Regions from separate parts of the Pseudomonas poae RE*1-1-14 genome, predicted to be linked through region 2. Evidence: predicted binding sites of a transcription regulator. Region 2 holds the regulator's gene; each other region holds the start of a gene.
What was found. Region 2 encodes FliA, which starts transcription of late flagellar genes. Its sites were predicted from a motif close to CTAAAGTTTNNNNNNNNNNNGCCGNTAA; they were not measured.
Positions count from the first base shown of each region.

Region 1 (5,344 bases), 2.4 Mb from region 2:
CGGTCGCGCCATGGGAAATGGCATCGGCGCCGGTTTCGTTGGCGATTTCGATCAAGCGCTTGGCGATCAGCGGACGTGCGATGGAGGTACCCAGCAGGTACTCGCCTTCGTAGACGGTGTTGGCGCGAAACATCGGGAAGACGAAATCGCGGACGAACTCTTCGCGCAGGTCGTCAATGTAGATCTCTTTCACGCCCATGGCTTGCGCCTTGGCGCGTGCAGGTTCGACTTCTTCGCCCTGACCCAGGTCAGCGGTGAAGGTCACCACTTCACAGTTATAAGTATCCTGCAGCCACTTGAGGATCACCGAAGTGTCCAGGCCGCCGGAATACGCGAGAACGACCTTGTTTACGTCGGCCATGCCATCACTCCACGGGGTTGTACGGAAAGGCGACGATTCTACCGTTCAAAACCGTGAATTTACAGGGGCGCGACAGCAAATGAAGATAAAGCGACAGATTATGTCGACGGCGCGACCGGGGGTCGCACCTTACGAGGTGTGTGCCGGATTGCCCGGAGCGGCGGCCTGCGGTGCCGGTTTCTCGGGGGCAGCCACGCGCTCAAGCTGAATGTTCACGCGACGGTTGCGCGCGCGGTTGGCCGCATTGGTGTTGGGCGCCAAGGGATAGCTTTCACCATGGAATCGCAGGGTGATCTGCGACTCCGCAATGCCATTGGCCTTGAAGTAGTCCATCACCGCCAGGGCGCGGCGGCGCGAAACATCGCGATTGGTCAGGCGGTTGCCGCTGTTGTCGGAGTGACCGTTCAACTCCATATGGTTAACCGTGGGATCGGCCTTCAGGTACGCCAGAATCACTGACAGCTTCTGCTTGGCGGCGGCATCCAGCTCAACGCCACCGCCGGGGAAGCCGACTTCGGTCTGTTTGACCTGATCGTAATTCATCGGCAACAGCTTGGCGGTGCACAGCTGATAGTCGTTGAAAGCCTTGTTGAATTTCACCGGCAACAGGCGAACTTCCGAGTAACCGCCCTCGCGCCCGTAATGGCGCACCGTGGGGCTGCGCCCTTCCAGAAGACCCGTGAACAGACGCCCGGCCTGTGCCTGGGAGCTGTTGAACAGCACATCGCCGCTGCCAACCCGCACCGCGCCCAGATTGATATCGCCGCGCCCCGGCTGCCACGGTGCAGCGGCCGCCAGCAGCGTCGCCGAGCCTGCGCCAAGTGCACCGTTATAGGCCTTGAGGCGAAACGTCGCCTGCTCGCCGGCCCGGCGCACGAACTCACCCGAGCCGAAATCGGTGATCGGCTGGGTCAGACGGCACTCGAACTGATCGCCTTCCACCTTCCACTCAATGTTCTCCAGACGGGTCTGGAACGTGAGGGCCATTGCAGGCAGGCTGGCGAACACACTGAGCAGGGCTAGATAATGCTGGCGCACGGGCGGCTCCACTGGTTTCTACAACACATCAAGGCGTCATACGTCGTTAAGGCATACCCCCTGCTATCGGTCGTATCCTGCAAAACTTGATAGCGAGTGCCTGCAACAGTCTTTTCCGGTAGCATTCCCACCAGATTGACCCGCCTGGAATCCCCAATGTCCGACCGCCTGACCCTGCTGCGTCCCGACGACTGGCATATTCATCTTCGCGATGGTGCTGCGTTACCCCACACCGTGGCCGATGTAGCGCGCACGTTTGGCCGTGCCATCATCATGCCCAACCTGGTACCTCCGGTGCGCAATGCCGCGCAAGCCGATGCCTATCGCCAGCGCATCCTCGCCGTGCGACCGGCTGGCAGCCGCTTCGAACCGTTGATGGTGCTCTACCTCACCGACCGCACCCTGCCTGAAGAAATTCGCGAAGCCCATGCCAGCGGCTTTGTGTACGCCGCCAAGCTGTACCCGGCGGGCGCCACCACCAACTCCGACTCCGGCGTGACCAGCATCGACAAGATCCTGCCGGCCATCGAAGCCATGGCGGATGTCGGCATGCCGTTGTTGATCCACGGTGAGGTCACCCGTGGCGACGTGGATGTGTTCGACCGCGAGAAGATCTTCATCGACGAGCACATGCGTCGCGTGGTCGAGCTGTTCCCGACGCTCAAGGTGGTGTTCGAGCACATCACCACTGCTGATGCCGTGCAGTTCGTCACCGAAGCCTCGGAAAACGTCGGCGCGACCATCACCGCTCATCACCTGCTGTACAACCGCAACCACATGCTGGTGGGCGGGATTCGGCCGCATTTTTACTGCCTGCCGATCCTCAAGCGCAACACCCACCAGGTGGCTTTGCTGGACGCAGCCACCAGCGGCAGCCCGAAGTTCTTCCTCGGCACCGACTCGGCACCCCACGCCCAGCACGCCAAGGAGGCCGCCTGCGGATGCGCAGGTTGCTACACCGCGTTTGCTGCCATCGAGCTGTACGCCGAAGCGTTTGAACAACGCAATGCGCTGGATAAGCTTGAAGCTTTTGCCAGCCTCAACGGGCCGCGCTTCTACGGCCTGCCGGCTAATACCGACCGCATCACCCTGGTCCGCGAAGACTGGACCGCCCCCGCCAGCCTGCCGTTCGGCGAGCTGACCGTCATCCCGCTGCGCGCCGGTGAAACACTGCGCTGGCGCCTGCTGGAGGAAAGCAAGTGAGTGAAGACCATTACGACGACGAACACGAGCACAGCGGTGGCGGCTCCCGTCATCCGATGGCCGAGCGGTTTCGTGGCTATCTGCCGGTTGTCATCGACGTAGAAACCGGTGGTTTCAACTGCGCCACCGACGCTTTGCTGGAAATCGCCGCCACCACCATCGGTATGGACGAGCAGGGATTCGTGTTTGCCGAACACACGCATTTCTTCCGCGTAGAGCCGTTCGAAGGCGCGAATATCGAAGCCGCCGCCCTGGAATTCACCGGCATCAAGCTCGATCACCCCCTGCGCATGGCGGTAAGTGAAGAAGCGGCGCTGACCGATATCTTCCGTGGCGTACGCAAGGCATTGAAAGCCAATGGCTGCAAACGCGCGATCCTGGTTGGCCACAACAGCAGCTTCGACCTGGGCTTCCTGAACGCCGCCGTGGCGCGCCTGGACATGAAGCGCAACCCGTTTCATCCCTTCTCCAGCTTCGATACCGCTACCCTCGCCGGCCTGGCTTACGGTCAAACGGTATTGGCCAAGGCCTGCCAGGCCGCCGGTATCGACTTTGACGGCCGCGAAGCCCACTCGGCGCGTTACGACACCGAGAAAACCGCAGAGCTGTTCTGCGGCATCGTCAACCGGTGGAAGCAGATGGGCGGCTGGGAAGATTTCGGCGACTGAGACTCTTCCGGGCGTTCCTCCCACAAAAAAAACCGGCCCTCACAGGCCGGTTTTTTTGTACCTGGAATCAGGCTTACAGCTTGCCAGCGTTCTCGGTCAGGTAAGCCGCAACACCTTCGGTGGAAGCGGTCATGCCCTTGTCGCCTTTTTTCCAGTTGGCAGGGCAGACTTCACCGTGCTCTTCGTGGAACTGCAGCGCGTCGACCAGACGGATCAGCTCTTCCATGTTACGGCCCAGCGGCAGGTCGTTGATGATCTGCGAGCGCACAACGCCCTTGTCGTCGATCAGGAACGCGCCACGGAACGCTACACCGCCTTCGGACTCAACGTCGTAGGCCTTGGCGATCTCGTGCTTCATGTCGGCAGCCATGGTGTATTTGACTTTGCCGATGCCGCCATCGTTGATGGCCGTGTTGCGCCACGCGTTGTGGGTGAAATGGGAGTCGATGGACACGGCAACCACTTCAACGTTGCGGGCCTTGAAGTCGTCCATGCGGTGGTCCAGAGCGATCAGCTCGGACGGGCAGACGAAAGTGAAGTCCAGCGGGTAGAAGAACACCAGGCCGTATTTGCCTTTGATGGCTTCAGACAGCTTGAAGCTGTCTACGATTTCGCCATTGCCGAGCACTGCAGGTACGTCGAAATCCGGGGCTTGTTTGCCGACGAGTACGCTCATTGGGTATCTCCTGATGTAAGGGTGAAGATTGAAGTAACAGGACCGGTGTTGAGTCTGCCGTATTTAAGCGACAGGCCTGTGACGCAGTCACGCTTCGTGAAGACCGGCCATCATACACTGAAAAAACCGTTCGTCAGCGCGAGGCCCGTGCCGGTGAAATACCCAGCGAATGTACTTTGACAATCATTCTCGTTAACATTAAGATCCAATGCATTCAAGCCTCACACCGCGATGGTTCTCCCTATGTATGTGTGCCTTTGTACTGGCGTCACCGACGGACAAATCCGCGAAGCAATCTATGAAGGTTGCTGCAGCTACAAGGAAGTGCGCGAAACCACGGGCGTTGCCAGCCAGTGTGGTAAATGTGCCTGCCTCGCCAAGCAAGTGGTACGGGAAACCATGACGCAACTGCAAACAGCGCAGAGCGCGCTCCCCTACTCAACAGAATTTACACACGCTTAAATAAGCGTGTTTTAAAGAACCGGACCTGGAGTCCGGTTTTTTTATGTCTGTAATTCAATCAGTTAGCGCCGAGACGCGGAACACAAACATTCTTATTCCGATTAATTTTCATTTATTATTCAACAACTTAGGTTTGACACTAAGGTTTCCGCCGCTCAAACTCCGCCCTATACACAGCTATTACAGGGCAGGACCCCAGTCATGAAAGGCGACATCTCAGTCATCCAGCAGCTCAACAAAATCCTTGCCAATGAACTGGTCGCGATCAATCAGTACTTTCTGCATGCACGCATGTACGACGATTGGGGCCTGGAAAAGCTCGGCAAGCGCGAATACAAAGAGTCGATCAAGGCCATGAAAGATGCCGATGCGCTGATCAAGCGCATCCTGTTCCTGGAAGGCCTGCCGAACGTGCAGGACCTGGGCAAGCTGAACATCGGCGAACACACTCAGGAAATGCTCAACAGCGACCTGGGCTTTGAACGCAAGAGCCACAGCGACCTCAAGGCCGCCATTGCCCACTGCGAAACCCACGGTGACTTCGGTAGCCGCGAGCTTCTGGAAGATATTCTGGAAGATCAGGAAGAACACATCGACTGGCTCGAAACCCAACTGGGCCTGATCGTCAAAGTCAGCCTGGAGAATTACCTGCAGTCGCAGATGGGCGAATAACCCACAGCACGCCGGTATAAAAAAGCCCCGCTCTCTTTCGAGAAGCGGGGCTTTTTAATGCAGGCCAATCAAGCGTCGGTCTTGGCCGCTGCACTGGCTGCTGCATCTTTGACCAGCGCCTGCAACGAACCATCCGCTGCCATTTCAGTGATGATGTCACTGCCGCCGACCAGTTCGCCGGCTACCCACAATTGCGGGAAGGTCGGCCAGTTGGCGTACTTTGGCAAATTGGCGCGGATTTCAGGATTCTGCAGAATATCCACG
Region 1 is NC_020209.1:583,763-589,106, reverse strand. It holds gene H045_RS02650 (argininosuccinate synthase) at 1-361, opposite strand, end outside; gene H045_RS02645 (flagellar protein MotY) at 491-1,399, opposite strand; gene pyrC (dihydroorotase) at 1,556-2,602, shown strand; gene rnt (ribonuclease T) at 2,599-3,270, shown strand; gene H045_RS02630 (peroxiredoxin) at 3,344-3,946, opposite strand; gene H045_RS24280 (bacterioferritin-associated ferredoxin) at 4,190-4,408, shown strand; gene bfr (bacterioferritin) at 4,610-5,080, shown strand; gene grxD (Grx4 family monothiol glutaredoxin) at 5,149-5,344, opposite strand, start outside.
Region 1: a site for FliA is predicted at 1,463-1,490, ahead of H045_RS02645 (flagellar protein MotY). Genes of this name have one in related genera too.

Region 2 (5,344 bases):
GGCTGTGGCTGCGGGCGGCGCGGCCACCGGTGCCACGGCGTCGGCAGCGAACTGACCTTTGCCATGCAACTGGTCGAGCAGGGATTCGAATTCGGCGTCGGTGATGTCTTCGCTGGTCGGCGCGGCAGGTGCCGCAGCCGGTGGCTGTGGCGCTTGCGGTGCTTCGGCCTCGGCCTTCACGGCGTTGAGCGAATCGAGCAGTTGTTCGAACTCGCTGTCGGTGACATCCGGCTCAGGCTCAGGCTCGGCCACCGGTGCAGGCGCAGCTTGCACGGCGACCGCCTCGTCAGCTGGCTCTGCCAGGCGCGCCAGGGCGGCCAGCAGTTCCGGGGTGGCGGCGGTGATCGGGGCACGTTCGCGCACTTCGCTGAACATGCCGTTGACCGCATCCAGTGCTTCGAGAATCACGTCCATCAACTCCGAGTCGACCTTTCGCTCACCCTTGCGCAGGATGTCGAACACGTTCTCGGCGATGTGGCAGCACTCCACCAGCTCATGGAGCTGGAGGAAGCCGGCGCCCCCTTTTACAGTGTGAAAACCGCGAAAAATTGCATTGAGCAGGTTCGCATCATCCGGTCGGCTTTCCAGCTCGACCAGTTGTTCGGACAGTTGCTCTAAAATTTCGCCGGCCTCTACAAGGAAATCCTGAAGGATTTCTTCATCGGCGCCGAAGCTCATGTGGGTGCTCCTTAGAAGCCTAAACTGGATAACAGGTCATCGACATCATCCTGACCTGACACAACGTCTTCACGTTTATCGGCATGAATCTGCGGACCTTCACCCTTGGCGAGATGTTTTTGTGGATCTTTTTCCGAAAGGATCGCCGCACGGTCATGTTCGATGCCGGCAAAACGATCGACCTGCCCGGCCATGAGCACCAGTTTGAGCAGGTTGCTTTCCACTTCGGTGACCAGTTGGGTCACGCGCTTGATCACTTGACCGGTGAGGTCCTGGTAATCCTGGGCCAGCAGAATATCGTTGAGGTTGCTCGCCACGGTGCGGTTTTCCTGTTCGCTACGCGACAGAAAACCGTCGACCCGACGGGCCAGCTCACGAAACTCTTCAGCACCCACTTCGCGACGCATGAAGCGGCCCCAGTCGTGACTGAGCGCCTGGGCTTCGGTGGCCATGCCATTGACCAGCGGCGTGGCGTTTTCCACCAGGTCCATGGTGCGGTTGGCCGCTGCCTCGGTCAGCTTGACCACATAGGACAGGCGTTCAGTGGCATCGGTGATCTGCGAAATTTCTTCGGCCTGGGGCATGTGCGGATCAATCTGAAAATTGACGATCGCACTGTGCAGCTCGCGCGTGAGCTTGCCCACTTCCTGGTACAGGCCGCGGTCACGGGTCTGGTTAAGCTCATGGATCAACTGCACCGCGTCGCCGAAATGACCTTTTTCAAGGCTCTCGACCAACTCGTGAGCATGCTTTTTCAGGGTCGACTCAAAATCGCCCAATGTTGTTTCTTTCTGCTCCATAGCTCCCCCGCGATGGCATTAGCCTTGGATGCGTTCGAAGATTTTTTCGATCTTCTCTTTTAGCGCCAATGCCGTGAATGGCTTGACCACGTAACCGTTTACCCCGGCTTGGGCGGCTTCGATGATCTGTTCACGCTTGGCTTCGGCGGTCACCATCAGCACAGGCAGGCTGCGCAGCTTCTCGTCGGCGCGCACATGGCGCAACAGGTCGATGCCGGTCATGCCCGGCATGTTCCAGTCGGTTACCAGAAAGTCGATGCTGCCGCTGTTGAGGATTGGAATCGCGGTAATACCGTCATCCGCCTCGACCGTGTTTGTGAACCCAAGGTCACGCAACAGGTTTTTTATGATCCGCCGCATCGTTGAGAAGTCATCAACGATGAGGATTTTCATGTTCTTGTCCAATTCGACCTCCAAGCAGTCTTAAACGCGCCCAGCACCTGGACGCGCCATTTCAATCAACAGGCGTTACACAAAAAGGACTGCCGGGTCCACCACGGGTCGAACCCGCGAAAGTAGTGACCTTCGCGGTATCGTCTGCAGTGTCCCCACACTGCCTGTCAGCGCGCGCGCCACTCTCCCAAACGCCCCCGCAAACGGGCTGCGCACTGGCTATGCAACTGGCTGACACGCGATTCGCTGACCCCCAGGACCTCACCGATTTCCTTGAGGTTCAGCTCTTCGTCGTAGTACAGCGCCAGGACCAGGCGCTCACGCTCCGGCAAGTTGGCAATGGCGTCCGCCAGTGCGCCCTGAAAACGTTCATCTTCCAGGTCGCGTGACGGTTCCATATGCGCACTCGCGCCGTCCTCGTGCAGCCCTTCGTGTTCGCCGTCCTGCAACAGGTCGTCGAAACTGAACAGGCGGCTGCCCAAGGTATCGTTCAAAATCCCGTAATAATCATCGAGACTCAATTGGAGTTCGGCCGCAACTTCGTGATCTTTAGCGTCGCGACCGGTTTTTGCTTCAATTGAGCGAATTGCGTCACTGACCATCCGCGTATTGCGGTGCACCGAACGCGGCGCCCAATCCCCTTTACGCACTTCATCGAGCATGGCGCCACGGATACGAATACCCGCATACGTCTCGAAACTGGCGCCCTTGCTCGCGTCGTACTTGGTCGACACTTCGAGCAGACCGATCATGCCGGCCTGGATCAGGTCTTCGACCTGCACGCTGGCCGGCAGGCGTGCCAGCAGGTGATAGGCGATGCGCTTGACCAGCGGCGCATAGCGCTCGATCAATTCGCCCTGGCTGTCACGTGCCGATTTTTTATAGAGGTTGTAGCCGCTGGATGTCATAGCACAGGACCCGCGCTTGTCTGATGCACCAATCGCTCGACGAAGAATTCCAGATGCCCGCGCGGGTTGGCGGGCAGCGGCCAGGTATCGACCTTCTGGGCAATCGCCTTGAATGCCAGCGCGCACTTGGAACGCGGGAATGCTTCGTAGACCGCACGCTGTTTTTGCACAGCCTTGCGCACGCATTCGTCGTAGGGAACCGCGCCAACGTATTGCAGGGCGACATCAAGAAAACGATCCGTGACCTTGGTCAGCTTGGCGAACAGGTTGCGCCCTTCCTGCGGGCTCTGGGCCATATTGGCCAGCACGCGGAAGCGATTCATGCCGTAGTCACGGTTAAGCAGTTTGATCAGGGCGTAGGCGTCGGTGATCGAGGTGGGCTCGTCGCACACCACCAGCAGCACTTCCTGCGCAGCGCGTACAAAGCTGACCACGGACTCGCCAATGCCGGCGGCGGTATCGATCACCAGCACGTCGAGGTTGTCGCCAATGTCGCTGAACGCCTGGATCAGGCCGGCATGCTGCGCCGGGCTCAGGTGCACCATGCTCTGGGTGCCAGAGGCAGCCGGCACGATGCGGATCCCGCCAGGCCCCTGCAGCAACACATCGCGCAGCTCACAGCGCCCCTCGATCACATCGGCGAGCGTATGTTTGGGGGTCAGCCCCAGCAGAACGTCCACGTTCGCCAGGCCCAGGTCAGCGTCCAGCAGCATGACGCGACGGCCAAGCTCTGCCAGGGCCAGGGACAAATTCACTGACACGTTAGTTTTCCCGACGCCACCTTTGCCGCCGGTCACCGCGATCACCTGTACGGGATGCATGCTGCCCATTTTATTTCTTTACCTTGTCTTGCTTAGACGCAGGCTACATGGCTTGGCCGCTTGAATCGCTTGCAGACCATCGATGTAGGTACATTTCACGGCGTTCATCCTGCCTCAACCGACCCGTTTTGCCGGGTTGTGGTAAAGGTCGGCGAACATATCAGCCATTGCTTCCTCGCTAGGCTCGTCTTGCATTTGCACACTCACGGCACGGCTGACCAACTGATGACGACGCGGCAGATGCAGATCATCCGGGATCCGCGGGCCGTCGGTCAGGTAGGCGACCGGTAATTCATGGCTGATTGCCAGGCTCAGCACCTCGCCCAGGCTCGCGGTTTCGTCGAGCTTGGTGAGGATGCAGCCGGCCAGCCCGCAGCGCTTGTAACTATGATACGCAGCGGTAAGAACCTGTTTCTGGCTGGTGGTTGCAAGCACCAGGTAATTTTTCGACTTGATCCCGCGGCCCGCCAGGCTTTCCAGCTGCATGCGCAACGCCGGGTCGCTGGCTTGCAGGCCGGCGGTATCGATCAGCACCACGCGCTTGCGCAGCAGCGGGTCGAGGGCGTTGGCCAGGGACTGGCCCGGGTCGACGTGGGTCACCGGCACATTGAGAATGCGGCCGAGGGTCTTGAGCTGCTCCTGGGCGCCGATACGGTAGCTGTCCATGCTAACCAGCGCGATGTTGTTGGCGCCGTATTTGAGCACGTAACGGGCGGCCAGCTTGGCCAGGGTGGTGGTCTTGCCCATGCCGGCAGGGCCGACCATGGCGATCACACCGCCCTCTTCCAGGGGTTCGATTTCCGGGGTGGCGATCATCCGAGCCAGGTGCGCCAGCAGCATGCGCCAGGCCTGGCGGGGCTCTTCGATGCTGCCGGTCAGCGCCAGCAGGTCGCGCGACAGCGGGCCGGACAGGCCGATGCGTTGCAGACGGCGCCACAGATTGGCCTGTTGCGGCTTGCTGCCTTGCAATTGGTTCCAGGCCAGCGAGCCCAGTTGCACTTCGAGCAGTTCACGCAGGCCGTTGAGTTCAAAGCGCATCGAATCGAATACGCGCTGGTCGACGCTGGCGGCCGGGGCCGGTGCGGCAGGACGCGGCGGTTCGACAAAGGTCGGCTCCACCAGCGGCTCGGCAGCGGTCAGCGGCAGGCCGGCAAACAGCTGGCGATTGGTGGTGGTGTCGCTGTCGCCGCGCATGCTCAGCTCGGCCTGGGCCGACACAATGCGCGAGGCGGTCTTGCGCAGCTCGTCTTCGAGTTCCATGTTCGGCACGCGTGGCGCCAGGGCCTGAGGGGTGTAATCCAGGGCAGCCGTCAGCTCCACACCGCCGGCGATGCGGCGGTTACCGATAATGGCGGCATCGGCGCCCAGCTCATCACGCACCAGTTTCATGGCCTGACGCATATCGGCGGCGAAAAAACGCTTCACTTGCATAACCCACTACCTCAGCCGTTGGGCCCTACTGTCGCGACGATAGTCACTTGCTTATTGTCAGGAATTTCCTGGTAAGCCAACACGTGCAAATTCGGTACTGCCAGACGTCCAAACCGCGACAACATCGCTCGGACCGGGCCTGCCACCAGCAGAATCACCGGTTGGCCCTGCATTTCCTGGCGCTGTGCGGCGTCGATCAACGAACGCTGCAGTTTTTCAGCCATGCTTGGCTCCAGCAGAACGCCCTCTTCCTGGCCTAATCCTGCCTTCTGAATACTATTGAGCAAGATCTGTTCCAACCTTGGCTCCAGGG
Region 2 is NC_020209.1:3,007,862-3,013,205, forward strand. It holds gene H045_RS12945 (chemotaxis protein CheA) at 1-678, opposite strand, end outside; gene H045_RS12950 (protein phosphatase CheZ) at 690-1,478, opposite strand; gene H045_RS12955 (chemotaxis response regulator CheY) at 1,497-1,871, opposite strand; gene fliA (RNA polymerase sigma factor FliA) at 2,039-2,779, opposite strand; gene fleN (flagellar synthesis regulator FleN) at 2,776-3,609, opposite strand; gene flhF (flagellar biosynthesis GTPase FlhF) at 3,715-5,031, opposite strand; gene flhA (flagellar biosynthesis protein FlhA) at 5,043-5,344, opposite strand, start outside.

Region 3 (5,344 bases), 150 kb from region 2:
TCTACACCGTGACCGTCGCGCCCTGCACCAACTGACAGCAGCGATCAAAAACGGTCACCTCTCCCCTGTCGACCGCCACAAAACCGCCCCGCCCGTGCTTGATGCCTTGGCAGTGCTCGAAGCCTCCAGCCGCGAATCGCAATCGCGCATCACCCAACTCGAAGACGAACTCGAGTCTGCCCGTGAATTGCTGCGCGAGTCCGCCGCCTCCGCCCAGGCTTCGGAAATCCGCTTCGACCTGGTCAACCGCGCCTCCAGCGAGGGCCTTTGGGACATGGAGGTGGTGGCGGGCGACCCAATCAATCCGAAGAATCGTTTCTGGTGGTCGCCGCAATTTCGCAGCCTGCTGGGCTTTTCTAACGAGCGTGATTTCCCGAATGTGCTGGCCAGTTGGGCCGACCGCCTGCATCCACAGGACAAGCAGGCGACGCTCGACGCGTTTGCGCGGCATCTCAACGACAAATCGGGAAACACGCCGTACAACGTGAACAATCGGCTGGCGATGAAGGACGGTTCCTACCGCTGGTTTCACGCCCAGGGTGAAACGCTGCGCGATGAGCGCGGCACGCCGATCCGCGTGGCCGGTGCGTTGCGCGATATTCATGATCAGTTGCAGCGCGATCAGGAGCACGACGTAATCATCACTCGCTTCGAACTGGCCCGGGAGATGCTGTCCGACGGTTTATGGGACATGGAGGTGATTGCCGGCGACCCGGTGAACCCGAAGAACCCCTTCTGGTGGTCGCCTCAGTTTCGGCGCCTGCTGGGTTTTGAAACGGTGCAAGAGTTTCCCGATGTGCTGGACAGCTGGGCCTCCCGGCTGCACCCGGATGACAAGGAGCGCAGCCTGAACGCCTTTGGTGCGCACCTGAATGACAAGTCAGGGCAAACGCCGTTTGATATCGAATACCGGTTGAAGATGAAAAGTGGCGAATACCGCTGGTTCCGCGCCCGCGGTCAGACGCGCCGCGATCCCCAGGGCGCACCATTGCGCGTGGTGGGCGCGCTGGTGGATGTGCACCTGCAGCATGAGCAGCAAGCGTTGCGCGCAGCGGAGGGTGAACACCAGCGCACGCTTGAAACCAACATTGCGCAGTTGTCGCAGATAGTCGGGACGATCCAGAGCATCGCCAGCCAGACCAACCTGCTCGCGCTCAATGCTGCGATTGAAGCGGCGCGTGCCGGCGAGGCCGGGCGTGGTTTCGCAGTGGTGGCCGATGAGGTGCGCAAGCTGGCAACGCGCACCACTGAAGCGACCGAACAGGCTGCCGGGATGATTGCTCGGTAAGTCATCCCTTTCAGGCGCCTCTCCCGTTGCGGCGAGAGGCGTCTTATGCAGTCAATGAACAACACGTAAAAATTTGTTGTGAACTATCGAAGTATCCAGGCCGCCTCTAAAGTTAATAACAGTACGGCCGATAGTTAATTACGGAGCCCCTAATCCCTGCCCGAAACACATAAAAAAATCCCAATATACATGCCACGGACAGGCACGTTTCAGGACCGAACATCATGTTCAGCAAACTAAGCATCTCGCAAAAACTTTATGCAAGTTTCACCGCAGTCGTTGTACTGATCGGGTTATTGGTGGGGAGCGCCTATATCGGCTTCGAGACAGTAGAAGATGCTACAAATAGTAACGTGCACACGTATGAAGTAATAAGTGCCACACAATTGGCGCTGGAACAACTCATCAATATCGAAACCGGCATGCGCGGTTTCGTCATCGCGGCCAAAGACAATTTTCTGGAACCCCTGGTTGCCGGCGAAAAACGCTTTTCGGAGAAGTTGGACCTGCTTAAACGCCTGACTGCGGATAATCCGGCGCAGCAACAGCGCCTGGCCACCCTGGGCGACATGCAAAAACGCTGGCTTGCCGAGGACGTCGATCCGATCATCGCCCTGCGCAAACGCCTGACGGCCAATAACCTGCCCGATGACGAACTGGACGCGCGCATCAGCTCCGGTGCGGACAAGGCCAAGATGGACAGCATGCGTGCGACCCTGGCTGAAATCACCGCCACTGAAACCGCACTGCTGGCGCAACGAAGCCAGGAAATGATCGATGCCAAGCACACGGCGCTGACGATCCTGATCGTGGGCGGCCTTCTCTCGGCCGTATTGTCGTTGATCCTCGCCACCTCACTGGGCCGCAGCACCACTGGGCGCCTGCAACTGGCGATTGATGCCGCTACCGCAATTGCCAACGGCAAGCTGGATACGGTGATCGACACCAGCAGCCATGACGAGCTGCCCAAAGCCTTCGACCGCATGCAGAAGCGCCTGCGCGAAATGATTCAACAGATCAGCGAAGCGGCCAACCAGTTGGTGGTGTCGGTGCAGCAGATTTCCGGCGCGTCGGAGCAACTGTCCGGTGCGATTCAGGAGCAGTCGACGTCGGCCTCGATGATGGCGGCCACCATTGAAGAGCTGACCGTGAGCATCCATCACGTCTCGGAAAACGCCGATGAGGCGCACCAGCTTGCCAGCCGTTCGGGCGAACAATCCAAGGATGGCGCGCGCGTCATCGAAAATACCCTGTCGAGCATGAACGGCATTGCCAGGACCGTGCAGCACTCCTCCACCCAGGTGGCCGGGCTGGGCCAGCACTCCGAACAGATTTCCTCGATCATCAGCGTGATTCAGGGCATCGCCGACCAGACCAACCTGCTGGCGCTCAACGCCGCCATCGAAGCGGCCCGGGCCGGCGAGCAAGGCCGCGGGTTTGCCGTGGTGGCCGATGAGGTGCGCCTGCTGGCGCAGAACACCGGCAAGTCGACCAAGGAAATCGCGATCATGATCGAGAAAATCCAGGCCGGCGTGCGCGAAACCGTCGAAAGCATGCGCGGTGGTGTGCTTGAAGTGAGCCAGGGCGTGGAAACGGCGGGGACTGCTGGTGCGGCCATCGTCGAAATCCGCGACAGCTCGGAGAAAGTGCTACAGGTGGTCGATCAGATCTCCTTCGCCTTGCGTGAGCAGACCATGGCCAGCCAGGACGTTGCCCGCAACGTCGAGCGCTCGGCGCAGATGGCGGAAATGAACAACGTGTCGGTGCAGGAGTTGCTCAAGACCAGCGGCGGCCTGAAGAACCTGGCCACCAGCCTTCAGCACGAAGTGAGCAAGTTCCAGTTGTAACCCACAGGATGCGGGGCCGCGCTCGGCGCACGCTGAACGAAGCCGGCCCCGTTGCAGTCGGAGAAACAACCTCCCCGGCAAAGAACCTGGCTCATGCCTCTGAAAACCGCAGCCCTCGCCTCCCTCTTCTCTCTGGCGGCCAGCACGGCCGCCGCCGCCCAGGAACCGCTGCGCCTGCAGAACTTGCAGCGCTGCGGCGACCTGCTGGAAAACCGTCAGCAAGCCTGGTGCCTGACCGCTCGCGGCCTGGGTGACGCCACGCCGACGCTCAAACTGGGTAACGCCGCTTTGCCGGCGAGCGCGGTGCAGCGTGACGGTAATACCCTTCGCGTGCATCTGGACAGCAGCCACTACCAAAGCGGCCCCGTGTGGCTTGAGGACGGCGCCCGCGTCAGCAACGCGGCCTGGCTGAGCCTGCGCAACAGCCACGTGGTGGCGGCAAAGCCCAGCGAAGTGGCGAAGAACATGGACGGGTTGACCACCTACGTCGACCTGGTCAGCGTGCTGATCGAAGAAGATCACGACGGCCGCCAGGAAGCCGAGCGGCTGGCCCGCAAATATGGGGCGACGGTGGTCGGCAGTATTGCCCCGCTGAACCTGTTCCAGCTGCGCCTGCCCGCCAGGGACCTGGTGCAGCGCGATGCGCTGGTGTTGCGTTTGGGCAGCGAGACCAGCGTCGATGCGGTGGTGGTCGAAGAATCCGCCGCTGAAGAGGCCGAGGCCGCCGCGCCGCGCGAGAAACCCGACAAACCGGCGCCGGACTCCGATGAGTGGGCGGCCAACCGCTTTCTCGATGCGGTGACTTATTACCAAAGCCGCCTTCCGGGCCGTCACACGCCGATCCTGCCGCAACCGGTGCGCGTGGGGGTGATCGAGCGCGGGGTGGATTTCGACACCGCCGACTTCGCCGATTACCTCGGCGCCTGCGCCGCCAAACGCACCTGCGTGTATGCGCGCGACACAAATGCGCCGGACGGCCACGGCACCACGGTCGCGGGCATACTCGCGGCGCGCTGGGACGACGGCGGCAACAGTGGTTTCCTGCGCGGGCTGGACAAGGCCAGCGGCGGCTTCGAGGTGATCGTCGACCGTGATTCCGATGCGGGCATCACGGCCAATATCGCCGCGTCGGTCAACCTGGTGGAGGACGGCGTACGCGTGCTCAACTGGAGCTGGGGCATCCATCGCGTCGGCGCCAAAGACGTCAACGGGGATGACGTCGACTCCTTGCTGCGCTCTGGCATCGTCATGAGCGGCTATGAAGAATTGCTCGAAGAATTTTTTCTCTGGCTGCGCAAGGAGCATCCCGATGTGATCGTGGTGAACTCTGCCGGTAACGGCTCGGCGTTCTCCGGTACGGACGACTACCGCCTGCCCTCCTCATTTATCACCGAGCAATTGCTGGTGGTGGGCGGGCATCAGCGTGGCGAGCGCAACGGGTTGGCGGTTGACGACCCGGCGTATGCGGTGACGCGCAGTTCGTCGAATGTGGACATGCGCGTAGACATCACCGCCGCCGCCTGCACCCACGCCTCCACCCGCGAGGCCGGCCAGGAAGGCGCGGTGCATTGCGGCACCTCCTATGCCACACCAATGGTTGCAGGGTTGCTGGCGGCCATGCTGTCGATCAACCCGCAGTTGCAACCCGAGCAGTTGCGCATGCTGCTGCGCCGCAGCTCAATGGCCATCGGCGAAAAAAACGACTTCGAACGCAGCGACGCCCAGGACCTGACCGCACCCATCCTGCCGTCCGAGCGCAACTACCAACGCACCGACAAGGACGTGGGACGCTCGGCGCGGCTGGACATGCAGAAAGCGCTGGACCTGGCGGTGCAGAGCAGGACGCGTGTACGGTGATGGCGTTTTTAGAAACCCGGGACAGGTCATGTTCGTTGCCGAAGCCAGTGACAAGCTCATGGCGCTGAGTTTGCCCCTGTGGGAGCTGTCGAGCTTCAGCGAGGCTGCGATGCAGGCGACTCGGTCTGGCAGGCACACCGCAGTGATCCCATCGCAGCCTCGCTGGGGCTCGACAGCTCCCACATTTGATGGGGGTCGACTGGGTGGGCAGTGTCTGGCGTGAGACTTGCGAATGGGGATACAACCTACACCGCTGATCTCCTGTGGGAGCTGTCGAGCTTCAGCGAGGCTGCGATGCAGGCGACTCGGTCTGGCAGGCACACCGCAGCGATCCCATCGCAGCCTCGCTGGG
Region 3 is NC_020209.1:2,862,295-2,867,638, forward strand. It holds partial or broken gene H045_RS25850 (PAS domain-containing protein) at 275-946, shown strand; partial or broken gene H045_RS25855 (methyl-accepting chemotaxis protein) at 1,118-1,255, shown strand; gene H045_RS12395 (methyl-accepting chemotaxis protein) at 1,513-3,135, shown strand; gene H045_RS12400 (S8/S53 family peptidase) at 3,229-4,992, shown strand.
Region 3: a site for FliA is predicted at 1,395-1,422, ahead of H045_RS12395 (methyl-accepting chemotaxis protein). Genes of this name have one in related genera too.